Regions from separate parts of the Streptomyces ficellus genome, predicted to be linked through region 1. Evidence: riboswitches for the same ligand, from Rfam matches in the RefSeq annotation. Region 1 holds a riboswitch; the other holds the start of a gene.
What was found. Region 1 has a riboswitch for glycine ahead of gcvT (glycine cleavage system aminomethyltransferase GcvT). Riboswitches for the same ligand answer to the same signal wherever they lie in the genome.
Positions count from the first base shown of each region.

Region 2: linked by a shared signal. The riboswitch ahead of gcvP (aminomethyl-transferring glycine dehydrogenase) and the one ahead of gcvT (glycine cleavage system aminomethyltransferase GcvT) in region 1 are both predicted to bind glycine.

Region 1 is NZ_CP034279.1:2,107,227-2,111,634, forward strand. It holds gene EIZ62_RS09035 (enhanced serine sensitivity protein SseB C-terminal domain-containing protein) at 1-701, opposite strand, end outside; gene EIZ62_RS09040 (enhanced serine sensitivity protein SseB) at 738-1,484, opposite strand; gene EIZ62_RS09045 (AAA family ATPase) at 1,560-2,228, opposite strand; glycine riboswitch at 2,402-2,493, shown strand; gene gcvT (glycine cleavage system aminomethyltransferase GcvT) at 2,658-3,773, shown strand; gene gcvH (glycine cleavage system protein GcvH) at 3,850-4,227, shown strand; gene glyA (serine hydroxymethyltransferase) at 4,240-4,408, shown strand, end outside.
Region 2 is NZ_CP034279.1:6,266,402-6,270,809, forward strand. It holds gene EIZ62_RS28120 (DNA polymerase IV) at 1-948, shown strand, start outside; gene EIZ62_RS28125 (PRC-barrel domain-containing protein) at 876-1,241, opposite strand; glycine riboswitch at 1,356-1,455, shown strand; gene gcvP (aminomethyl-transferring glycine dehydrogenase) at 1,635-4,408, shown strand, end outside.

The sequences.
Region 1 (4,408 bases):
CGGAGCCACATGGCCACCGGGTCGTGCTCGTCGGACATCGCGACCGTGGAGACGGGCAGGCCGTCGGGGACGGCGGCGATGGACTGCTGCATCATGGCGCGCACCGCGTCGACGGAGCCCTGGCCGGTGTCGTACAGGTCCAGCCCGATGGCGAGGTACGGGGTGCCGAGGGCGGGCTGGACCCAGGCGCGGCGCAGCGCGCGGACGGCGGGCGTGCGGTGGGCGTTCTGGGTGAGCAGGGCGTAGAACTGCGGGAGCTGGATGCCCGGTTCGGACAGCTTCAGCGGGCCCGCGGGCATCCGGTCGAGGCCGGTGGCGATCCGGCGCAGGTCGGGCCACGGGATGCCGACCCCGCCGCCCGGGGCGTGCGGGTTGAGCCAGACGCCCCAGTGGTCGGGGTAGAGGGCGCGGGCGATGTCACGGCCGGCGACGACCTCGTGGGCGCGGTTCCAGCCGGAGACGGCGAGCTCCTGGGCGGAGGTGACGCAGGGGGCGTACCCGAGGCCGTCGACCTCCATGTTGCCGTACTGGGCGTCGGGCGAGCCGGCCCGGCCGTGCCAGAGGAGCATCCACAGCCGGCCCTCGGCGAGGGCGTGCAGGAGTGCCTCGTAGGTGTCGTGGCGCCCGGGCGTCACCTGGCTCAGCATGTGCTCGACCTGTCCGGCCGCCGCTCCGGCCGCCGCGGTGCCTGACGCGCTCACCCTGGGTCCCGCCCCTCTTCCGTCCACCCGACCAGCTTATGCGTGCCCGCGCCGGTAGAAGGGCCGCACCTTCTCCAGCATCCAGTCGGCCACCGGGTCCTGTGCGACGTCGAGCAGCACCAGGTTGACCGGCCACGGCACCGCCGCCTGGGCCCGCCCCAGCGCCCGGCCGAGGGCGTCCATGGGTACGTTGCGCTCGGCGCCCTCCCAGGAGGAGAGCTGCACGCCGATGAAGAGGGACGGGCTGTCGCCCTCGACGCTCGCGAGGCAGCGGCGCGCGGTCAGCACCGTGCCGGTGGCGTCGAACTCGGCGGAGGCGGCGGACAGCAGGCCGACCGGGTCCTCCTGCCAGTCCGGCTCGAACAGCCGCACCCGGCCGCCGCTGGCCGGGCCGTCGAGCGGGGTGCGTCCGGCGCGGCAGAGCTCGGCGACCACGAGCGGGGGCAGTGGGGCGCCGACGGCGCCGCCGGGGTTCACGGCGATGCCGACCTGGGGCGGCAGGCCGCGGGCGAACTCGACGGCCGGGGCGACCGCGTAGGGCATGTGGGCGCCGGCGCAGGCGACGAACTGGGCCTCGGAGCTGAAGACCGGCACGTAGACCTGCCCGTCGAGGTCCAGGGTGGGCAGGTCCAGGTCGCGGCTGTCGGGTGCGCCGCCGTTCGGCAGGGGCACCCAGACGTGGCTGCGGCCCAGGACCTCGACGAGGCGGCCGCCGGCCGCGGGGTTGCCGAGCGAGGCGGCGAGCACCTCTTCGAGCTCGTTGCCCGGCCATGCAGTGTCCACTGGTGCTCCTGGTCCTTCCCCGCGTGTGCCTGTCGCTGCCCGCAGCACCCTAACGCGGGGCCGCGGGGCGGCGGATCAGGGGAACGCGATCCGGGTGAGCGCGGACGCGGCGGGCCGGTCCAGCAGGACCGCTGACGCGCACCCGCGCGGCACGACGCCCCGCTGCGCGTCCCGCACCAGGCGCCCCACCGCGCGGCGGTGCCGTCCGAAGGCGTACCCGGACACGCCGCGGCCCCGCTCGCGCTGGCCCTCCCGGGCGGTGCCGGGGGTGACGTCCAGCAGGACCAGGTGCAGGGCGCGGCCCCGCCGGGCGGCCTCCCGGGCGAGCCAGCGCCGCACCCAGGCCTGGGTGCCGCAGTCGTGGACGACGACGCTCCGCCCGGAGCGCAGCGTGCGCCACAGGCCCCCGTAGTGGGCGAGCCGGACGAGGGGGCGGTAGACCGCGTACGGCAGGAGGCCGGGCACGCGGCGCTCCCAGCGCTCCCGGGCGTCCTGCGAGTCGATGCCGAGGCCCTGGGCCGTCCGGGCGATCAGGGTGGACTTGCCGCTGCCGGGCAGGCCCGAGACGACCACCAGGTCGCCGGGCGCGAAGGTCAGCGCCCGGGGGCAGCGCCCGTCCCGGTCCCGCAGGTCGCGCACGACCGGCAGGGCGGGCGTCGCGGCCGCCCGGCCGCGCGCGGGCAGACCGGGCTGTGCGGGCACTCCCGTGGTGGTCGCGTACGCCCCGCTGTGCTGCAACGTCATCGCTACTCCCCCTGCTAGAACCCCTGCCGGATCCCTGGGTCGGTTGACCCGACCCTTGCCCAAGAAGTGTAAAGAAAGGGTAATAAGTCACAAGCGATTTGCCGAGGGGACACCGCGTGCAATGATGTGCGCGCCGACGCACATTCGTGCGCCACAACCGCATACCGGCCGCTTGAATCCGCGCGGGAGAGTTCCGGGTCCGCCCGGGCGCCGAAGGAGCAAGTTCCTCCCTTGAATCTCTCAGGCCCCGTACCGCGTGGATGAGGCAGATCTGAAAAGCGGGCCGCCCCGGCGGCTCCACCCAAGGTGCAAGCCGAGGACCGCGCGTACGGCGTACGCCGAGGTCACGGTGAACCTCTCAGGTTCCGATGACAGATGGGGAGGATCGTCTTCGAGCCATGCCCGCCCTGGGACCTGGGAGCCACATCCATGAGCACTGCCCCCCGCCTGACCGCCCTCGATGCCGTGCATCGTGCGCTGGGCGCGACCATGACCGACTTCGCGGGCTGGGACATGCCGCTGCGGTACGGGAGCGAGCGCGACGAGCACAACGCCGTCCGTACGAAGGCCGGACTCTTCGACCTCTCCCACATGGGTGAGATCACCGTCACAGGGCCGCAGGCAGCGGACTTCCTGAACTTCGCGCTCGTCGGCAACATCGGCAGCGTCGGCGTCGGCCGCGCCCGCTACACGATGATCTGCCAGGAGGACGGCGGCATCCTCGACGACCTGATCGTGTACCGGCTCGGCGAGACCGAGTACATGGTCGTCGCCAACGCCTCCAACGCGCAGATCGTGCTGGACGCCCTCACCGCCCGCGCCGGCGGTTTCGACACCGTCGTGCGCGACGACCGCGACGCGTACGCGCTGCTCGCCGTCCAGGGCCCGGAGTCGCCCGGCATCCTGAAGTCGCTGACCGACGCCGACCTGGACGGGCTGAAGTACTACGCCGGTCTGCCCGGCACGGTCGCGGGCGTCCCCGCGCTGATCGCCCGTACGGGTTACACGGGCGAGGACGGCTTCGAGCTGTTCGTGGAGCCGCGGCACGCCGAGCAGCTGTGGCGGGCGCTGCTGGAGGCGGGCGCCCCGGTGGGCCTGATCCCGTGCGGGCTGTCCTGCCGCGACACGCTGCGCCTGGAGGCGGGCATGCCGCTGTACGGGCACGAGCTGACGACGGCCCTGACCCCGTTCGACGCGGGGCTGGGCCGGGTGGTCAAGTTCGAGAAGGAGGGCGACTTCACCGGCCGGGAGGCCCTCACGGCCGCCGCCGAGCGGGCGCAGATCGCCCCGCCGCGCAAGCTGGTGGGCCTGATCGCCGAGGGCCGCCGGGTGCCGCGCGCCGGGATGTCCGTGGTCGCGGACGGCAAGGTGATCGGCGAGGTCACCTCGGGCGCCCCGTCGCCGACCCTGGGCCGGCCGATCGCCATGGCGTACGTGGACGCCGCGCACGCCGCGCCGGGCACCGAGGGGGTCGGCGTCGACATCCGCGGTACTCATGAGCCGTACGAGGTCGTTGCGCTTCCCTTCTACAAGCGCCAGAAGTGACCGCCCGCACCACCCGTCCGTCCACCCCGTCCACCCCGTGCACCAGCACTCCCCCGCGTACAGGAGAATTTGCGTCATGAGCAACCCCCAGCAGCTTCGCTACAGCAAGGAGCACGAGTGGCTGTCGGCCGCCGAGGACGGCGTGTCGGCGGTCGGCATCACGGAGCACGCGGCGAACGCCCTCGGCGACGTCGTGTACGTGCAGCTCCCCGAGGTCGGTGACACGGTGACCGCGGGTGAGACCTGTGGTGAGCTGGAGTCGACCAAGTCGGTCAGCGACCTGTACTCCCCGGTGACCGGCGAGGTCGTCGAGGCCAACCAGGACGTCGTCGACGACCCGTCGCTGGTGAACACCGCCCCGTTCGAGGGCGGCTGGCTCTTCAAGGTTCGTGTCGCGGAGGAGCCGAAGGACCTGCTCTCCGCCGACGAGTACACCGCGTTCTCCGGCAGCTAAGGACCCTCTCCGATGTCGCTTCTGAACACCCCTCTCCACGAGCTGGACCCGGACGTCGCCGCCGCCGTCGACGCCGAGCTCCACCGTCAGCAGTCCACCCTCGAGATGATCGCCTCGGAGAACTTCGCCCCGGTCGCGGTCATGGAGGCGCAGGGCTCCGTCCTGACCAACAAGTACGCCG
Region 2 (4,408 bases), 4.2 Mb from region 1:
GACCTGGCGGCGGCGGGCGAGGACGAGCTGGTACGGCTGCTGGGCAAGGCGCACGGGGAGTCGCTGTACCGGATGGCGCTCGGGTACGACGACCGGCCGGTGGTGGCCGAGCGGGACGCCAAGTCCGTGTCGGTGGAGGACACCTTCGACGTCGACCTGCACGACCGGGTGCGGGTGCGCACGGAGGTGGAGCGGCTGGCCGAGCGGTGCGTGCGGCGCTTGCGCGCAGCGGGGCGCTCGGGGCGGACGGTGGTGCTCAAGGTGCGGAGGTACGACTTCTCGACGCTGACCCGGTCCGAGACCCTGCGCGGTCCGACGGACGACCCGGTGGTGGTGCGGGAGGCGGCGGCACGGCTGCTGGAGTCGGTGGACACCACCGGTGGCGTCCGCCTGCTGGGTGTGGGCGTCACGGGGCTCGCGGACTTCACGCAGGAGGACCTGTTCGCCCAGGCCGCCGCGGAGCGGGCGGAGGCGGAGCAGGCCGAGGCGGAGCGGGGTGCGCCGGCAGGAGTGGCCGCCGGGGCCGACCCGGCAGGGGCGGGTCCGGGTGGGGCGGGCGCGCCGGTGGGGCCGGAGGCGGTTGCGGGGGACGCGGTGGACGCGGCTGAGGGGGGCCGCGTGGCCGGTGCCGCGGTAGGAACCGGCGGCGCGCAGGAGCCGAGTGCCGTCGCGGGTGACGGGGAAGCGCGGACGTGGATGGCCGGCCAGGACGTGCGGCACGCGGAGTACGGGCCGGGGTGGGTGCAGGGCAGCGGCCTGGGGCGGGTCACCGTCCGGTTCGAGGAGCCCGGGTCGTCGCAGCCCGGGCGGGTGCGGACGTTCAGGGCCGGTGATCCGGACCTGGAGCCGTCCGACCCGCTGCCCCTCGTGCCGGGTCAGTCCTCCTGGCCGGCGAGCCTGCCGAAGTCACGGTCCGAGGAGGGAGGCGGGGGGAGCGCGAGCCCGTAGTGGTGGTAGAGCTGGAGCTCCTGCTCGGGGGACAGGTGGCGGCCGACCCCGAAGTCGGGGGCGTCCTTGATCAGGGCCCGTTCGTACGGGACGTGGAGGCCGTCGTCCGCGAGGTCGCTGGGCTCCAGCGGGACGAAGGCGTCGCGGCTGAAGAGGCCCGTGCGCACCGCGGCCCACTCCGGGACGCCGGTCGCGTCGTCCAGGTACACCTCGTCGATGGTGCCGATCTTGTGGCCGTTGCGGTCGAAGGCTTTGCGGCCGATCAGGCTGCGCGGATCGATGTCGGTCTGCACGGTCCCTCCAACTGGTCGCAACCGCTCTGTCAACACTACGAAAGTGCACATCGGTGACGTCGGCCACTCGAGGGATGGGGCGGGGACCTCGCTGGTAGGCTGGCAAATGGCCGCTGACCCCGTGCGGGAGAGTCCTCCGGAGAAACCTTTCGGAGGCGCCGAAGGAGCAAATCCTCCCCGGAATCTCTCAGGCACCCGGTACCGCACGGACGAGGTCACTCTGGAAAGCAGGGCGGGCGTCGGACGGCATCCGCTCTCACCGACGGTGAAAGCCGGCCCGCCCCTCGGGGAGGTCCGGTGAAGCTCTCAGGTTGAGATGACAGAGGGGGAGGCCGTCCGGGCACCCGCGCCGTGGTGCCCCTCGCAGGTCGTATCGACCAGGAGGCCCCCGCCATGACCGCCAACCGCATTCCGCTCTCCGTACTCGAACAGGGCATCCCGTTCGAGCAGCGGCACATCGGGCCCGACGAGGAGGCCCGCGCCAAGATGCTGGCGCAGGTCGGCTACGGTTCGCTCGACGAGCTCACGGCTGCCGCGGTGCCGGATGTGATCAAGAGCGCCGAGGCCCTCGGGCTGCCCGGCGCGCGCACCGAGGCCGAGGTCCTCGCCGAACTGCGCTCCCTCGCCGACCGCAACCAGGTGCTGGCCCCGATGATCGGCCTCGGCTACCACGGCACGTTCACGCCGCCGGTCATCCTGCGCAACGTCATGGAGAACCCCGCCTGGTACACCGCGTACACGCCGTACCAGCCGGAGATCTCGCAGGGCCGCCTGGAGGCGCTGCTCAACTTCCAGACCATGGTCGCCGACCTCACCGGGCTGCCGACCTCCGGCGCCTCGCTGCTGGACGAGGGCACCGCCGCCGCCGAGGCCATGTCGCTGGCCCGCCGCGTCGGCAAGGTCAAGAAGGGCGTCTTCCTGATCGACGCCGACGCCCTGCCCCAGACCATCGCCGTCATCGAGACCCGCGCCGAGCCGACCGGTGTCGAGGTCGTCGTCGCCGACCTGAGCGACGGCATCCCCGCCGAGATCGCCGAGCGCGGCGTCTTCGGTGTGCTGCTCCAGTACCCCGGTGCCTCCGGTGCCGTACGCGACATCAAGCCGGTCATCGACCAGGCCCACGAGCTGGGCGCCATCGTGACCGTCTCCGCCGACCTGCTGGCGCTGACCCTCCTCACCTCGCCGGGCGAGCTGGGCGCCGACATCGCGGTCGGCACCACCCAGCGCTTCGGCGTCCCCATGGGCTTCGGCGGTCCGCACGCCGGCTACATGGCCGTCCGCGACACGTTCGCCCGCAGCCTTCCGGGCCGGCTCGTCGGCGTCTCCGTCGACGCCGACGGCAACAAGGCGTACCGCCTGGCGCTCCAGACGCGTGAGCAGCACATCCGCCGGGAGAAGGCCACCAGCAACATCTGCACCGCACAGGTGCTGCTCGCCGTCATGGCCGGCATGTACGCCGTCTACCACGGCCCCGACGGACTCCAGCAGATCGCCCAGCGCGTCCACCGCTACGCCGTCGTGCTCGCCGACGGGCTCCGCGCGGGCGGCGTGGACGTCGTCCACGACACCTTCTTCGACACCGTCACCGTCCGCGTACCCGGCCGGGCCGCCGAGGCCGTCGCCGCCGCCCGCGAGAACGGGGTCAACCTCCGTCTCGTCGACGCCGACCACGTCTCCGCCGCCTGCGACGAGACCACCGCCCGCGCCCAGATCGTGGCCGTGTGGGACGCGTTCGGCGTGCGGGGCGACATCGAGGCGCTGGACGCCGCCGCGGGCGAGGTGCTGCCCGAGGCGAGCCTGCGCTCCGACGCGTACCTCACCCACCCCGTCTTCCACGCCCACCGCTCCGAGACGGCGATGCTGCGCTACCTGCGCAGGCTCGCCGACCGGGACTACGCGCTCGACCGCGGCATGATCCCGCTCGGCTCCTGCACCATGAAGCTGAACGCGACCACCGAGATGGAGCCGGTGACCTGGCCCGAGTTCGGCCAGATCCACCCCTTCGCGCCGGTCGACCAGGCCCAGGGCTATCTGACCCTGATCCGTGAGCTGGAGGAGCGCCTCGCCGAGGTCACCGGCTACGACAAGGTCTCCATCCAGCCCAACGCGGGTTCGCAGGGCGAGCTGGCCGGCCTGCTCGCCGTCCGCGCGTACCACCGCGCCAACGGCGACACGCAGCGCACCATCTGCCTGATCCCGTCCTCCGCGCACGGCACCAACGCCGCCAGCGCCGTGATGGCCGGGATGAAGGTCGTGGTCGTCAAGACCGCCGACGACGGCGAGATCGACGTCGAGGACCTGCGCGCCAAGATCGAGCAGTACCGCGACCAGCTGTCCGTCCTGATGATCACCTACCCGTCCACGCACGGCGTGTTCGAGGAGCACGTCGCGGACATCTGCGCCCAGGTCCACGAGGCCGGCGGCCAGGTGTACGTCGACGGCGCCAACCTCAACGCGCTGGTCGGCCTGGCGAAGCCCGGCGAGTTCGGCGGCGACGTCTCGCACCTGAACCTGCACAAGACGTTCTGCATCCCGCACGGCGGCGGTGGCCCCGGCGTCGGCCCGGTCGGCGTGCGCGAGCACCTCGCCCCCTACCTGCCCAACCACCCGCTCCAGCCGAGCGCGGGCCCGGACACCGGGGTCGGCCCGATCTCGGCCGCCCCGTGGGGCTCGGCCGGCATCCTGCCGATCTCCTGGGCGTACGTCCGGCTCATGGGCGGCGAGGGCCTCAAGCGCGCCACGCAGGTCGCCGTCCTCGCGGCCAACTACATCGCCAAGCGCCTGGAGCCGCACTACCCGGTGCTCTACACCGGCCCGGCCGGGCTCGTCGCCCACGAGTGCATCGTGGACCTGCGCCCGATCTCCAAGGCGACCGGCGTCAGCGTCGACGACATCGCCAAGCGTCTGATCGACTACGGCTTCCACGCCCCGACCATGTCGTTCCCGGTGGCCGGCACCCTGATGATCGAGCCGACCGAGAGCGAGGACCTGACCGAGCTCGACCGGTTCTGCGACACGATGATCGCGATCCGCGGTGAGATCGAGAAGGTCGCGTCGGGCGAGTGGCCCGCGGACGACAACCCGCTGCGCAACGCCCCGCACACGGCGGCCGCGCTGGGCGGCGAGTGGACGCACGCGTACAGCCGGGAGGATGCGGTGTTCCCGGC